2 regions of the Pseudomonas sp. AC136 genome follow, and region 2 is predicted to be linked to the other one. Evidence: predicted binding sites of a transcription regulator. Region 2 holds the regulator's gene; the other holds the start of a gene.
What was found. Region 2 encodes sigma-54, which starts transcription at its own class of promoters, with help from an activator protein. Its sites were predicted from a motif close to ANTGGCATNNANNTTGCTNT; they were not measured.
Positions count from the first base shown of each region.

Region 1: the regulator sigma-54 is predicted to act here: its motif matches at 1,484-1,503, upstream of glnK (P-II family nitrogen regulator).

Region 1 covers NZ_OZ409865.1:3,642,479-3,646,980, forward strand. Annotated here, with positions in the region: gene ACZZZU_RS16130 (YifB family Mg chelatase-like AAA ATPase) at 1-993, opposite strand, end outside; gene ACZZZU_RS16135 (accessory factor UbiK family protein) at 1,033-1,293, opposite strand; gene glnK (P-II family nitrogen regulator) at 1,699-2,037, shown strand; gene ACZZZU_RS16145 (ammonium transporter) at 2,074-3,390, shown strand; gene ACZZZU_RS16150 (secondary thiamine-phosphate synthase enzyme YjbQ) at 3,594-4,046, shown strand; gene sutA (transcriptional regulator SutA) at 4,124-4,456, shown strand.
Region 2 covers NZ_OZ409865.1:2,182,290-2,191,263, forward strand. Annotated here, with positions in the region: gene ACZZZU_RS09875 (ABC transporter substrate-binding protein) at 1-450, opposite strand, end outside; gene mlaD (outer membrane lipid asymmetry maintenance protein MlaD) at 462-929, opposite strand; gene mlaE (lipid asymmetry maintenance ABC transporter permease subunit MlaE) at 929-1,729, opposite strand; gene ACZZZU_RS09890 (ATP-binding cassette domain-containing protein) at 1,729-2,538, opposite strand; gene ACZZZU_RS09895 (KpsF/GutQ family sugar-phosphate isomerase) at 2,805-3,779, shown strand; gene ACZZZU_RS09900 (KdsC family phosphatase) at 3,779-4,303, shown strand; gene lptC (LPS export ABC transporter periplasmic protein LptC) at 4,312-4,881, shown strand; gene lptA (lipopolysaccharide transport periplasmic protein LptA) at 4,868-5,440, shown strand; gene lptB (LPS export ABC transporter ATP-binding protein) at 5,440-6,165, shown strand; gene ACZZZU_RS09920 (RNA polymerase factor sigma-54) at 6,325-7,836, shown strand; gene hpf (ribosome hibernation-promoting factor, HPF/YfiA family) at 7,962-8,270, shown strand; gene ptsN (PTS IIA-like nitrogen regulatory protein PtsN) at 8,285-8,749, shown strand; gene rapZ (RNase adapter RapZ) at 8,768-8,974, shown strand, end outside.

The DNA of each region.
Region 1 (4,502 bases), 1.5 Mb from region 2:
TTTGTCTTTGGCTCGGGCGATGACGATATGGCCGCTTTCTAGAGGCTCGCGCAGCACTTCGAGTACGCGTCGATCAAATTCAGGAAGCTCATCCAGAAACAGTACGCCATGGTGCGCCAGAGTGATTTCGCCGGGCTGGGGGCGACTGCCTCCGCCGACCAATGCCGGCCCCGACGCTGTGTGGTGGGGATGGCGAAACGGCCGTTGCGGCCAGGCGCTCATCGGCGTGTGGCTGGCGACCGATTGAATCGCCGCCACTTCGAGCGCTTCCTGCTCATTCAGCGGGGGTAGCAGCCCTGGGAGTCTGCTGGCGAGTAGCGTCTTGCCAGTGCCCGGTGGACCGCTTAGCAGCAGATTGTGAGACCCCGCAGCAGCCACCAGCAGCGCCCGTTTTGCGGCGATCTGGCCTTGCACTTCGCAAAGATCCGGGTAGGGCGCGCATTGGCGCAATAGTCCCTTTGCCTGATAAGGCGCGATGGGGGCGAGCCCATTGAAGTGGGCGGCCAGCTCCAGCAGGTGATCGGCAGCCAGCACCGTCAGGCCTGACGCCAAACTGGCTTCTTCGGCGTTGCAGCGCGGCACTACCAAGGTGCGCCCCGCGGCACGCACCGCAAGCGCTGCCGGCAATACGCCCTGTACTGGGCGTAAGGCGCCTGAGAGCGCCAGCTCCCCGAGGCATTCGATATGTTCCAGCGCGGCCAATGGAACCTGGCCGCTGGCGGCGAGTATTCCAAGCGCGATGGCCAAATCGAAGCGGCCGCCGTCTTTAGGTAAATCGGCTGGAGCGAGGTTTAAGGTGATACGACGTTGGGGAAATTCGAAGGCGCAATTCAGAATCGCGCTACGCACGCGGTCCTTGCTTTCTTTGACGGCGGTTTCAGGCAAGCCCACCAGGGTCAGCGAGGGCAGGCCATTGGCCAAGTGCGCTTCGACGATTACAGAGGGTGCTTGGACGCCGACTTGGGCGCGGCTATGGACGATAGCCAAAGACATGGATCACTCCTTGATCACATGCCGCTCAGTCCGAGTGGATTACTCGCTGGGCGGCGTTAATTTTTCTTCCAACTCAGCGACCTTCGCCTCAAGCGCTTCAAGGCGCGCACGGGTGCGGGCAAGCACGGCCATCTGACTGTCAAACTCTTCGCGGCTAACCAAGTCGAGCTTGCTGAAGCCACTTTGCAGCAGCACTTTAAATTGGCTTTCGAACTCGCTGCGCGGCAAGGGGGGTTCGCCATTGAACAAGCGCGAGGCGTGGGTGCTTAGGGCGTCAAGTAGGGCTTTAGGCGGCAGCATAAGAAGGTTCCAAATTGGTCGGCCGGCAGTGTAACACGCAGCATTAGGACGCCAGGCCGAGGGGTTTTGCACGGTTTTGGCGCGTAGCCGAAGTGAGGCTTGCACCGTTGTTGAGCGTGACTCGCCCGGGCGCTTTGGTCACGGCGCAGCTTTGACCCCATAACTCGCTGAATTCCAAGCTTTTCCCTGAGCTGGCAAGCTTTCTGCTTAGTGGGCTATGACGCATGCACCGATGCAGTTCGGCTGCGTAAGGCGAAGCGGGGGAGTCGTTTCGTCAGGAGCGATTGGTTGTGTCGAGAGCCCTCCCTGAGGACGTTCGATGCGTTACAAAGCCAGACACTGCGCTTAGACTTGAACCGGGTTCGTTTTTCCTGGGGCAAGTCCACCAATACGGGAGAGAGTTTCATGAAGTTAGTAACTGCCATCATCAAACCGTTCAAGCTGGACGATGTGCGCGAGTCGCTATCGGAGATCGGCGTGCAGGGCATTACTGTCACTGAAGTCAAAGGCTTCGGTCGTCAGAAAGGCCATACCGAGTTGTATCGCGGCGCCGAATACGTGGTCGATTTCTTGCCCAAAGTGAAGATCGACGTGGCCATTGCTGATGATCAGCTGGACCGCGTTATCGAAGCCATCACCAAGGCGGCCAACACCGGCAAGATCGGTGACGGCAAGATCTTCGTGGTCAATCTGGAACAGGCCATCCGCATCCGTACCGGCGAAACCGGCACCGACGCAATCTAAAAAGCCGCCGAACCCAACGCCCCAGGAGAAAACAATATGACTCTGCGTAAGCTCGCAGGGCTAGGAGCCCTTTTGTCCCTCGTTACCCCAGGCTTGGCCATGGCGGACGAGGTTGTGTTGAATACCGGCGACACGGCGTGGATGCTGACCGCTACCGCCTTGGTGCTGTTTATGACCATCCCGGGCCTCGCGCTGTTCTACGGCGGCATGGTTCGCTCCAAGAACATCCTTTCGGTGATGATGCAGTGCTTCGCCATCACCGGCCTGATCAGCATTCTGTGGGTCGTTTACGGCTACAGCATGACGTTCGATGTCACTGGCATGGAACAGGGCGTTGTTAACTTCAATTCGTTTGTAGGCGGGCTGTCCAAAGCCTTCCTGGCCGGCGTCACGCCAGCCAGCCTGACCTACGCGGTCCCGGAAGCTGTGTTCATCACCTTCCAAATGACCTTCGCCATCATTACTCCTGCTCTGATCGTCGGCGCTTTCGCAGAACGCATGAAGTTCTCCGCCATGCTGATCTTCATGGGTGTGTGGTTCACGCTGGTTTACGCGCCAATCGCCCACATGGTGTGGAGCGGTAACGGCGGTCTGATGTGGGACTGGGGCGTACTGGACTTCGCTGGCGGCACCGTGGTGCACATCAACGCCGGTATCGCCGGTCTGGTTGCCTGCATCGTGATGGGCAAGCGCAAAGGCTACCCAACCACGCCAATGGCACCGCACAACCTGGGCTACACCCTGGTAGGTGCTGCGATGCTGTGGATCGGCTGGTTCGGCTTTAACGCCGGCTCCGCTGTTGCTGCCAACGGCACCGCCGGCATGGCCATGCTGGTTACCCAGATCGCCACCGCTGCTGCGGCGCTGGGCTGGATGTTCGCCGAGTGGATTACCCACGGTAAGCCAAGTGCTCTGGGCATCGCTTCGGGTGTGGTCGCCGGTCTGGTGGGCATTACTCCGGCCGCTGGTACCGTAGGCCCAATGGGCGCTCTGGTAATCGGTCTGGCTGCTGGCGTGATCTGCTTCTTCTGCGCCACTACCCTGAAACGCAAACTGGGCTACGACGATTCCTTGGATGCCTTTGGTGTTCACGGTATCGGCGGCATCGTCGGCGCAATTCTCACCGGCGTATTCGCAGCACCTGCACTGGGTGGCTTCGGCACCGTTGAAGACATCGGCGCGCAAGTGATCACTCAGATCAAAGGCGTCGGCTTCACCGTGATCTACACCGCGGTCGTCACGTTTGTGATCCTGAAAGTGCTGGACCTGGTGATGGGTCTGCGTGTTAGCGAAGAAGAAGAGACGGTGGGTCTCGACTTGGCGCAACACAACGAGCGTGGCTACAACCTGTAAGCTTTTTACAGGCAACACCCGCAGAAAAAATGCCCGGCTTTTGCCGGGCATTTTGCGTTTTGCGCTAGCGTGATTTACGACCATTGTCGAGCGCCGCGGGCTTGAAAAGATGGATCGCTTAAATAAACTCAAACGCTCTGGCCTGCGCCCTTTGCTTTTTCCACGAGCACGCTAGAATGCGCGCCGAACGAGCGGAGATGCTTATGTGGCAACAACGCGAATTCACCTTGCAGGCACGCCCGCGAGGCTTCCATTTGGTGACCGATGAGGTGACGGCGAAATTGCCTGAACTGGCTGGCTACCGCTTGGGTCTGTTACATCTGTGGCTGTTGCACACCTCGGCTTCACTGACTATTAACGAGAATGCCGACCCGGCTGTGCGACGCGACTTTGAGCGGTTCTTCAATCGTCTGGTCCCTCAAGTTGGCAGTGCGTATGCCGACATCAACGACCAGGACGTTTACGAACACAACGACGAAGGCGCGGACGATTTGCCCGCGCACTTCAAGGCCAGTTTGTTGGGGTGCCAGGTGACGCTGCCGATACGTGCGGGTCGTTTGGCCTTAGGCACCTGGCAAGGGATTTACCTGGGTGAGCACCGTGATCACGGTGGCCCCAGAAGAGTGCTTGCGACCCTGCAGGGCGAGACTCTTTGAATTTTTTCTGGCAATGCGCGACAGCGTGTATTGCTGGGCTATAACTAACCTGCTTTTCGCAAGTCATGAGGTTAAACATGAGCGACGAAGATCTGGAACAAGACGAACTGGAAGGCGGTGCGGAAGACGACGGCGAAGAGCTGGCGGCTGCTGACGATGGCGTGGCGGATGACGCTGACGACACCGACAGTGACAGCGATGTCCCCGTAAAAGCTGGCAAGAAAGCCAAGGCGGCTGTCGACATCGACGAGCTTCCTAGCATCGAAGCCAAGCAAAAGGAACGCGATGCGCTGGAACGCGCCATGCAGGAATTCTTGTCCCGTGGTGGCAAGGTGCAGGAGGTCGAGCCTAATGTGGTTGCCGATCCGCCCAAGAAGCCGGACAGCAAATACGGCAGCCGCCCTATTTAGTGTTTAGCCCAACAAAAAGCCCGCCATTTTGGCGGGCTTTTTGTTG
Region 2 (8,974 bases):
GTAGTTGACTGGGTACACGGTGCCCTTGGTGTCGCGCACTTCCATGTTCACGCTGGTGCGATCAGGGTCGGACTGCTTGGCGCTGCTGGGCAGCACGCGGATGTCCTGATTGTTGTATTCGAGCAAGGCGTTGCCGTAGAACTCCATCAGGCTGCGTTTGAAGTTTTCCTGGAAACGCTTCATCTGCGCCGGGGTGGCGTTACGGGAATACTTGACCGTCATGATGCTGCGGGAAATGCCGTCGGCATCCACAACCGGGCCAATGATGCGGTTCAGCGAGTCGTAGAACTTCTGCGGGTTGGCCTTGTATTGGTCTTTGTTGGCCTTGAGGTCGTTCAACAGCTCGTTTGTGGTGTTCTGTACGATTTCCTGAGGGGCTGGGCCGGCCATGGCAACCAATGGAACCATTGCCAACAGCACCAGCAAACCGCGACGCAGAGCGCTAACCATGCCTGTATTCCTCACTTGGATTCTTTATTAACCGAGTTGATCAGGAACTTACCGATCAAGTCTTCCAGTACTAACGACGACTGGGTGTCGTGAATGGTTCCGCCATCCTTGAGCAGCGCTTCGTCGCCGCCCACGCTGATGCCGATGTACTTCTCGCCCAGCAAACCGGCGGTGAGGATAGACGCGGTGGAGTCCTCCGGCAGGTTATCCACGCGCTTTTCCAATTCCATGGTCACGCGCCCGGTGAAGGTGTCGCGATCCAGGTCAATGGCGGTGACTTTGCCGATACCGACGCCGGCCATCGTCACCTTGGCGCGCACGGTGAGCCCGGCCAGGTTTTCAAAATTGGCGTACAGCTTGTAGGTGTCTTGTCCTGCGCCGACGGTCAGGCCGCTCACGCGCAATGCCAGGAGCAGCAAGGCCAACAGACCGGCCAAGAGGAACAGGCCGACACCGATTTCCAGGGTGCGGTTTTGCATCAGAAGTCTCCAAACATCAAGGCGGTCAAGATGAAGTCCAGGCCCAGCACGGCAAGCGAGGCATAAACCACTGTTTTGGTGGTAGCGCGACTGATCCCTTCAGACGTGGGTTCACAGTCATACCCTTGGAACACGGCGATCCAGGTCACTACAAAGGCAAACACGATACTTTTGATCAGGCCGTTGAGCACATCCTTCTCGAACGACACGCTGTTCTGCATATTGGCCCAGAACGAGCCTTCGAACACGCCCAGCCAGTCCACGGCCACCATGGCGCCGCCCCAGATGCCGACTACGCAGAAGATCATGGTCAGCAGCGGCAGCGAGATAAACCCGGCCCACAAGCGCGGCGCAATGATGTACTTGAGCGGGTCGACGCCAATCATTTCCAGGCTCGACAGCTGCTCGGTGGATTTCATGTTGCCAATTTCGGCGGTCAGAGCCGAACCCGCGCGGCCGGCGAACAGCAAGGCGGTCACCACCGGTCCGAGCTCGCGCAGCAACGTGAGCGCTACCATCTGCCCCACAGCCTGCTCGGAACCGTAGCTGGACAAGATATTGAAGCCCTGCAGCGCCAGCACCATGCCGATAAACAAGCCCGACACGACAATGATCACCAGCGACATCACGCCAACCGAGAACAGCTGCTTGATCAATAAATGACCAAAGCCGTTACCCACATTGCCTCGACCAAACAGCGCACGCAGCAGAAACAGGGTGGAGCTGCCGAGCGAACCGACCACGTCGATGCCGGCACGGCCAAGCAGGCGAATACGTTCGCCAATGGATTTTCTGCGCATCAACGCGTCCCCAACAGGTCGTCGCGGTAGTCCGCAGCCGGGAAATGGAACGGCACGGGGCCATCGGCCACGCCTTTCATAAATTGACGGATGCGCGGGTTATCCGACTCCATCAATTCTTTTGGCGTGCCTTGGCCGAGCACCTGAGTGTCGCCCACTACATACAGGTAGTCGGCGATGCTGGCGGTTTCGGCGAGGTCGTGGGACACCACGATGCTGGTGATACCCAGCGCATCGTTAAGCAGGCGGATCAGGCGCACCAGAATGCCCATGGCAATCGGGTCCTGGCCAACGAAGGGTTCGTCATACATGAGAATTTGCGGGTCCAGCGCGATGGCGCGGGCCAGTGCAACGCGGCGCTTCATGCCGCCCGACAGTTCATCGGGCATCAGCTCGATGGCACCGCGCAGGCCAACGGCTTGCAGCTTCATCAAGACGATGTCGCGAATCATGTCTTCGGGTAATTCGGTGTGCACGCGCAGGGGAAAGGCCACGTTCTCGAACACATCGAGATCGGTAAACAACGCGCCGCTTTGAAACAGCACACCCATTTGTTTGCGCATGTCGAAGAGGTCGCTGCGCGACAGGTCCGGCAAGTTCTGGCCGTTGACCAACACTTGCCCGCTACTGGGCCGCAGCTGGGCGCCCATTAAACGAAGCAAGGTGGTTTTACCACTCCCGGAAGGCCCCATGATGCCGGTGACCTTGCCGCGCGGAATGGAAATATCGACATTCTTGAAAATGCTGCGCGAACCGCGCATGAAGGACACGCCCTTCAGCTCGACCGCGTAGGCGTGATCGGCACTCATCTGAACTCCTTGGTGCAGCCGCCTATCGGACGCCATGTCTCACGGTGGGGACACCACGGGAGTGAACATGCCGGATAGGGCGGCAACTATATCACCGGCATCCAGCCGCGCCCAAGGTGGAAAACCCGCCAGCGGCAAACCCGGCGCGTGACCGGCGAAGTGCGACGCCGTGATCGCTGCATCAATGCGCGCACATTCGAGGATGAGCCGAACGGGGTTTTATCGTTATAATCCCGGCCTTTTCCCGCGGCCACTGTCTTTACGATATGAACCAGACCAACGACCTGATCCAATCGGCACTGCGCACCGTGCGCCTTGAAATCGAAGCGGTGGAAGGCCTGCTCCCCCGTATTGACGCGGCTTTCGTCAAGGCCTGCGAGCTGATTCTTGCCAGTAAAGGCCGCGTGGTTGTGGTCGGCATGGGCAAGTCTGGCCACATCGGCAACAAGATCGCCGCGACCCTCGCGAGCACCGGCACCACCTCATTTTTCGTGCACCCGGCCGAAGCCAGCCATGGCGACATGGGCATGATTACCCGTGACGACGTGGTGCTGGCTCTATCCAACTCCGGCTCAACCGCCGAGATCGTGACGCTGCTGCCGCTGATCAAGCGCCTGGGCATCACCTTGATCAGCATGACCGGCAACCCGGATTCGCCGCTGGCCAAAGCCGCCGAGGTCAACCTCGATGCGCGTGTGGCGCAGGAAGCCTGCCCACTGAATCTGGCGCCCACCTCTTCCACCACCGCCTCGCTGGTTCTGGGCGATGCCCTGGCCATCGCCTTGTTGGAAGCGCGCGGCTTTACCGCTGAAGATTTCGCCTTTTCCCACCCGGGTGGAGCGCTTGGCCGTCGTCTTCTGCTGAAAGTGGAAAATGTCATGCACACCGGCGAACAGCTGCCGAAAGTGCAACGCGGCACCTTGCTGCGCGATGCGTTGATGGAAATGACCCGCAAGGGCCTGGGCATGACCGCCGTGCTCGAAGCCGACGGCACACTGGCCGGAATTTTCACCGACGGCGATTTGCGCCGCACGCTGGATCGCGACCTGGATATCCGCCAGGCCACCATCGACGACGTGATGACCGCACACGGCAAAACAGCACGGCCAGAGATGCTCGCTGCCGAAGCCTTGAAGATCATGGAAGACCACAAAATCGGCGCATTGATTGTCGTCGACGAACAAGACCGCCCAGTTGGCGCCTTCAACCTGGGCGACCTGCTGCGCGCTGGAGTGATGTAATGAGTGCTGATCTATTGCAACGCGGCAAGGCCATCAAACTGGCCGTTTTTGACGTCGACGGCGTACTGACTGACGGCAAGCTGTACTTCTTGGTCGACGGCAGTGAATTCAAAACCTTCAGTACGCTGGACGGTCAGGGCATCAAAATGCTGATCAACTCCGGCGTGCGTACGGCCATCATCACCGGGCGCTCAACCCCAGTGGTTGAGCGTCGTGCACAGAACCTAGGCATTCAGCACTTGTACCAAGGTCGCGAAGATAAACTGGTGGTGCTCGATGAGCTTCTCGCCGAACTCGGCCTACAGTACGAAGACGTCGCCTACCTGGGTGACGACTTGCCAGACCTGCCGGCAATTCGCCGCGTTGGCCTGGGCATGGCTGTCGCCAACGCCAATGATTTTGTTCGCCAACATGCCCATGGTGTCACCCACGCCCGCGGCGGCGAAGGCGCGGCGCGGGAATTCTGCGAGCTGATCCTGCAGGCGCAGGGCAACCTTGAAGCGGCGCAAGCCGCCTATCTATAGAGCCGATCATGCTGCGCAAACTGCTTCTTACCTTATCGTTTGGCCTCGCGGCGCTGCTGGTAGCGGCGCTCGGCTATTGGAATCTGAACCCGGAAAGTTTGCTGGAGCAGAAACCACAGGCCAGCACCGACAACGCCGTGGACTTCTATGTGATCAACGCCAAAAGCGTCGAATTCCAAGCCGACGGCAAGCTGCACTACGAAATGACCAGCGATAAAGTCGAGCACTTGAAAGACAGCGACAAGAGCCTGGTGACCAAGCCGGACCTGCTGCTTTATCGCGGCGCCGCCGAGCCATGGCACGTTCAAAGCGAGCGTGGCGAAGTGGCGCCAGGCGGCACCGAAGTCGAGCTGATCGACAATGTGCGCATCGCCCGCACCGACGAAAAAAATCGCCCCACCATCATTACCAGCAGTCGCATGACCGTGTTCCCGGACAAGGAATTTGCGCAGACCCAGCAAGCCGTTAGAATCGAGGCCGCCAATGGAGTGACCACGGCTAACGGAATGAAAGCGTATTTGAAAGACAGCCGGGTGCTCCTGCTGTCCAACGTAAGAGGCCAGCATGAGGTTCGTTAATAAATTCTCCCTTCACACCCTGTCCTTGCTCATGAGTCTGGGTGCGGCGATTGCCAGCTCCAGCGCCTGGGCATTGCCAACGGACCGCGAGCAACCCATTCGTGTGCAGGCCGACAGTGCTGAACTCGACGACAAACAAGGCGTAGCCGTATACCGCGGCGACGTCGTCATTACCCAGGGCAGCATGAAGATCACTGGCCACACAGTGACCATCACGCAAAACGCCACGGGTGACATCGAAGTGTTCACCGCCGTGGGCACCCCCGCCTACTACGAGCAGAAGCCAGCGGTAGATAAGCAAATCGTCAAGGCCTACGGCCTGACCATCCAGTACTTCGCTGCTAAAGACCGCATCGTGCTGATCGACCAGGCCAAGGTGATTCAGGAAGGCAACACCTTCGAAGGCGAGAAAATCGTCTATGACACCCAGCGCCAGATCGTCAACGCCGGCCGCGCCAATGGCACCAACGTGACCACACCGCGCCCACGCATCGACATGGTCATTCAGCCCAAGAACAAACCCGCTGGCGCTCAACCAGCCGACAAACAGGCGCAGTAATGGCGACTCTCAAAGCCCAACACCTGGCCAAAGCCTACAAAGGCCGCCAGGTGGTTCGTGATGTCAGCCTGTCGATCGAAAGCGGCCAGATCGTTGGCTTGCTAGGTCCTAACGGCGCCGGCAAAACCACGTGTTTCTACATGATCGTCGGCCTGGTCAATGCCGATCAGGGCCGCGTCCTGATCGATCAGCAGGACGTCACCAGCCTGCCCATGCACGGCCGCGCGCGCGCCGGCATTGGTTATCTGCCGCAGGAAGCATCGATTTTCCGCAAGCTGTCGGTGGCCGATAACATCATGGCCATTCTGGAAACCCGCAAAGAGCTCGACAGCGCCAGCCGCCGCAAAGAACTCGAAAGCCTGTTGCAGGAATTTCACATCAGCCACATTCGCGACAACCTCGGCATGAGCTTGTCCGGCGGTGAACGCCGCCGTGTGGAAATCGCCCGTGCCCTGGCCACTGCGCCGAAATTCATCCTGCTCGATGAACCCTTCGCAGGCGTAGACCCCATCTCGGTCGGCGATATCAAGCAGATCATTCATCACCTCAAAGCCAAAGGCATTGGCGTGCTGATTACTGACCACAACGTGCGTGAAACCCTGGATATCTGCGAGACCGCGTACATCGTCAACGACGGCCAATTGATTGCCGAAGGCGACGCTGAAACCATCCTCGCCAACCAGTTGGTGAAAGAGGTTTACCTGGGTCACGAATTCCGCCTCTAAGAGCATTCTGTAGCCGCAATCAGATGCGCACTACAGACTTCGATTGAGGACTAGGCAAACGCCTCAGACTTAGGCATATAATTTGCTTCCTGGTGGCGCTTCGGCGCCCTCGTTGTGGAAGCGCGTATGCGCCGGCGAATAAGGTCTTAAGCCCCCTCCATGAAACCATCGCTCGTCCTAAAAATGGGCCAGCAGCTGACGATGACACCGCAGCTGCAACAAGCCATCCGCTTACTCCAACTGTCCACGCTGGATCTTCAACAAGAGATTCAGGAGGCGCTGGAGTCCAATCCCATGCTCGAACGCCAGGAAGAAGGCGAGGACTTCGATAACAGCGATCCGCTGGCCGATGGCGCCGAAAGCGCGCCGCCCGCGCCGAACAACGAAGAGTCCTACCAAGACACCAGCTACCAGGAAACCTCGGCACCTACCGTCGACAACCTGGAAGACGGCGAATGGGGCGAACGCATTCCCAATGAGCTTCCCGTCGACACGGCGTGGGAAGACATCTACCAAACCAGCGCCAGCAGCCTGCCCTCCAACGACGATGACGAGTGGGATTTCACCACCCGCACCTCGGCTGGCGAAAGCTTGCAAAGCCATATGCTCTGGCAGCTCAACCTGGCGCCGATGTCCGACAAGGACCGCCTGATTGCCGTCACCCTGATCGACTGCATCAACGACCAGGGCTACCTGGAAGAAACCCTCGAAGAAGTGCTGGAGGCGTTCGATCCGGAACTGGATATCGAACTGGACGAAGTCGAAGCCGTGCTGCACCGCATCCAGCAATTCGAACCCTCCGGCATTGGCGCCCGCGACCTGCGCGAATGCCTGTTGCTGCAACTGCGTCAGTTGCCAACAAAAACCCCATGGCTGCCCGAAGCGCAGCGCTTGGCCGGCGATTACCTCGACCTGCTCGGCAACCGCGATTACAGCCAATTGATGCGCCGCATGAAGCTCAAGGAAGACGAGCTGCGTCAGGTCATCGAACTGATTCAAAGCCTTAACCCGCGCCCGGGTTCGCAAATTGAACCGAGCGAGCCGGAGTACGTGGTGCCCGACGTGATCGTGCGCAAGCACAACGATCGCTGGCTGGTGGAGCTGAATCAGGAAGCCATGCCCAAGCTGCGGGTCAATCCGCAATACGCCGGCTTCGTTCGCCGCGCCGACTCCAGCGCCGACAACACCTTTATGCGCAATCAGCTGCAAGAGGCGCGTTGGTTTATCAAAAGTCTGCAAAGCCGCAACGAAACACTGATGAAAGTGGCCAGCCAGATCGTCGAGCACCAGCGCGGCTTCCTCGACTACGGCGACGAAGCCATGAAACCGCTGGTTCTGCATGACATCGCCGAAGCAGTGGGCATGCACGAATCAACGATCTCGCGCGTGACGACGCAAAAATTCATGCACACCCCGCGTGGCATTTACGAGCTGAAGTACTTCTTCTCCAGCCACGTCAGCACCTCCGAAGGCGGCGAATGCTCGTCAACGGCGATACGCGCAATCATCAAAAAACTGGTTGCGGCGGAAAATGCGAAAAAGCCGTTGAGTGACAGCAAGATCGCTGGTTTACTGGAGGCACAGGGCATTCAGGTAGCCCGTCGCACAGTCGCCAAATACCGCGAATCCCTCGGGATAGCGCCTTCCAGTGAACGTAAGCGACTGATGTAAACGCCTGACCCGGTTCGCCTGCGAACCTCGCTCTGGCAAGACGGCTACACTGATCCAAGGCCAAAGTGTTCCGGCGACAAGCCCGTTAGCTTGTCTCTTACACACGGCAATAAGGAGAAAGCGGTATGCAAGTCAACATCAGTGGACATCAGCTGGATGTGACCGACGCCCTACGCGACTACATCGACGAGAAGCTCAGTCGATTGGAACGCCACTTCGACAAGATCACCAACGTGCAAGTGACCATGGAGGTCGAGAAGCTCAAGCAGAAAATCGAAGCGACTTTGCACATCGCCGGGGGCGAAGTGGTCGCCAACGCCGAACATGACGACATGTACGCAGCCATCGATCTACTCACCGACAAACTCGACCGCCAACTTATCAAACATAAGGAAAAGCAACTGGGTCGCCTGCAAGGCGCCACAGCTCGCTGACACCACCCCAACCCATGATTCGACTTGAAAATATCCTGACCCCCGGCCGCTCCCTCGTGGGCGTGCCGGGCGGCAGCAAAAAGCGCGTACTCGAACAAATCGCCAACCTGGTCGCCCGCGAATTGCCCGACCTCGACGGCCAAGACATTTTCGAAAGCCTGGTGGCGCGCGAGAAACTCGGCTCCACCGGTTTTGGCAATGGCATCGCCATTCCCCATTGCCGCCTGCCGGGCTGCACGGCTCCCATCAGCGCCCTGCTGCGTCTCGATTCCGCTGTCGATTTCGACGCCATTGACGGTGCGCCGGTCGACTTGCTGTTTGTGCTGCTGGTGCCCGAAGCGGCAACCGATGAGCACTTGGAATTGCTTCGCCAGATCGCCAGCATGCTTGATCGCAGCGAGGTTCGTGACCAATTGCGCCACGCCTCAACCAGCGAAAGTCTTTACCAGGTCGTCGTCGACGTACAAAACGGCCGCTAGACGAACAGGTGACTGTGCATGCGTTTGATCATCGTCAGTGGCCGGTCCGGTTCAGGTAAAAGCACAGCGCTCGACGTGCTTGAAGACAACGGTTTCTACTGCATCGATAACCTGCCCGCCGGGCTCTTGCCCGAATTGGCCGAACGCTCCCTGCTGCACACCGAACTGGTTCAACCGCTGGTGGCCGTATCCATCGATGCGCGCAACCTGCCCAGCCAGCTTAAA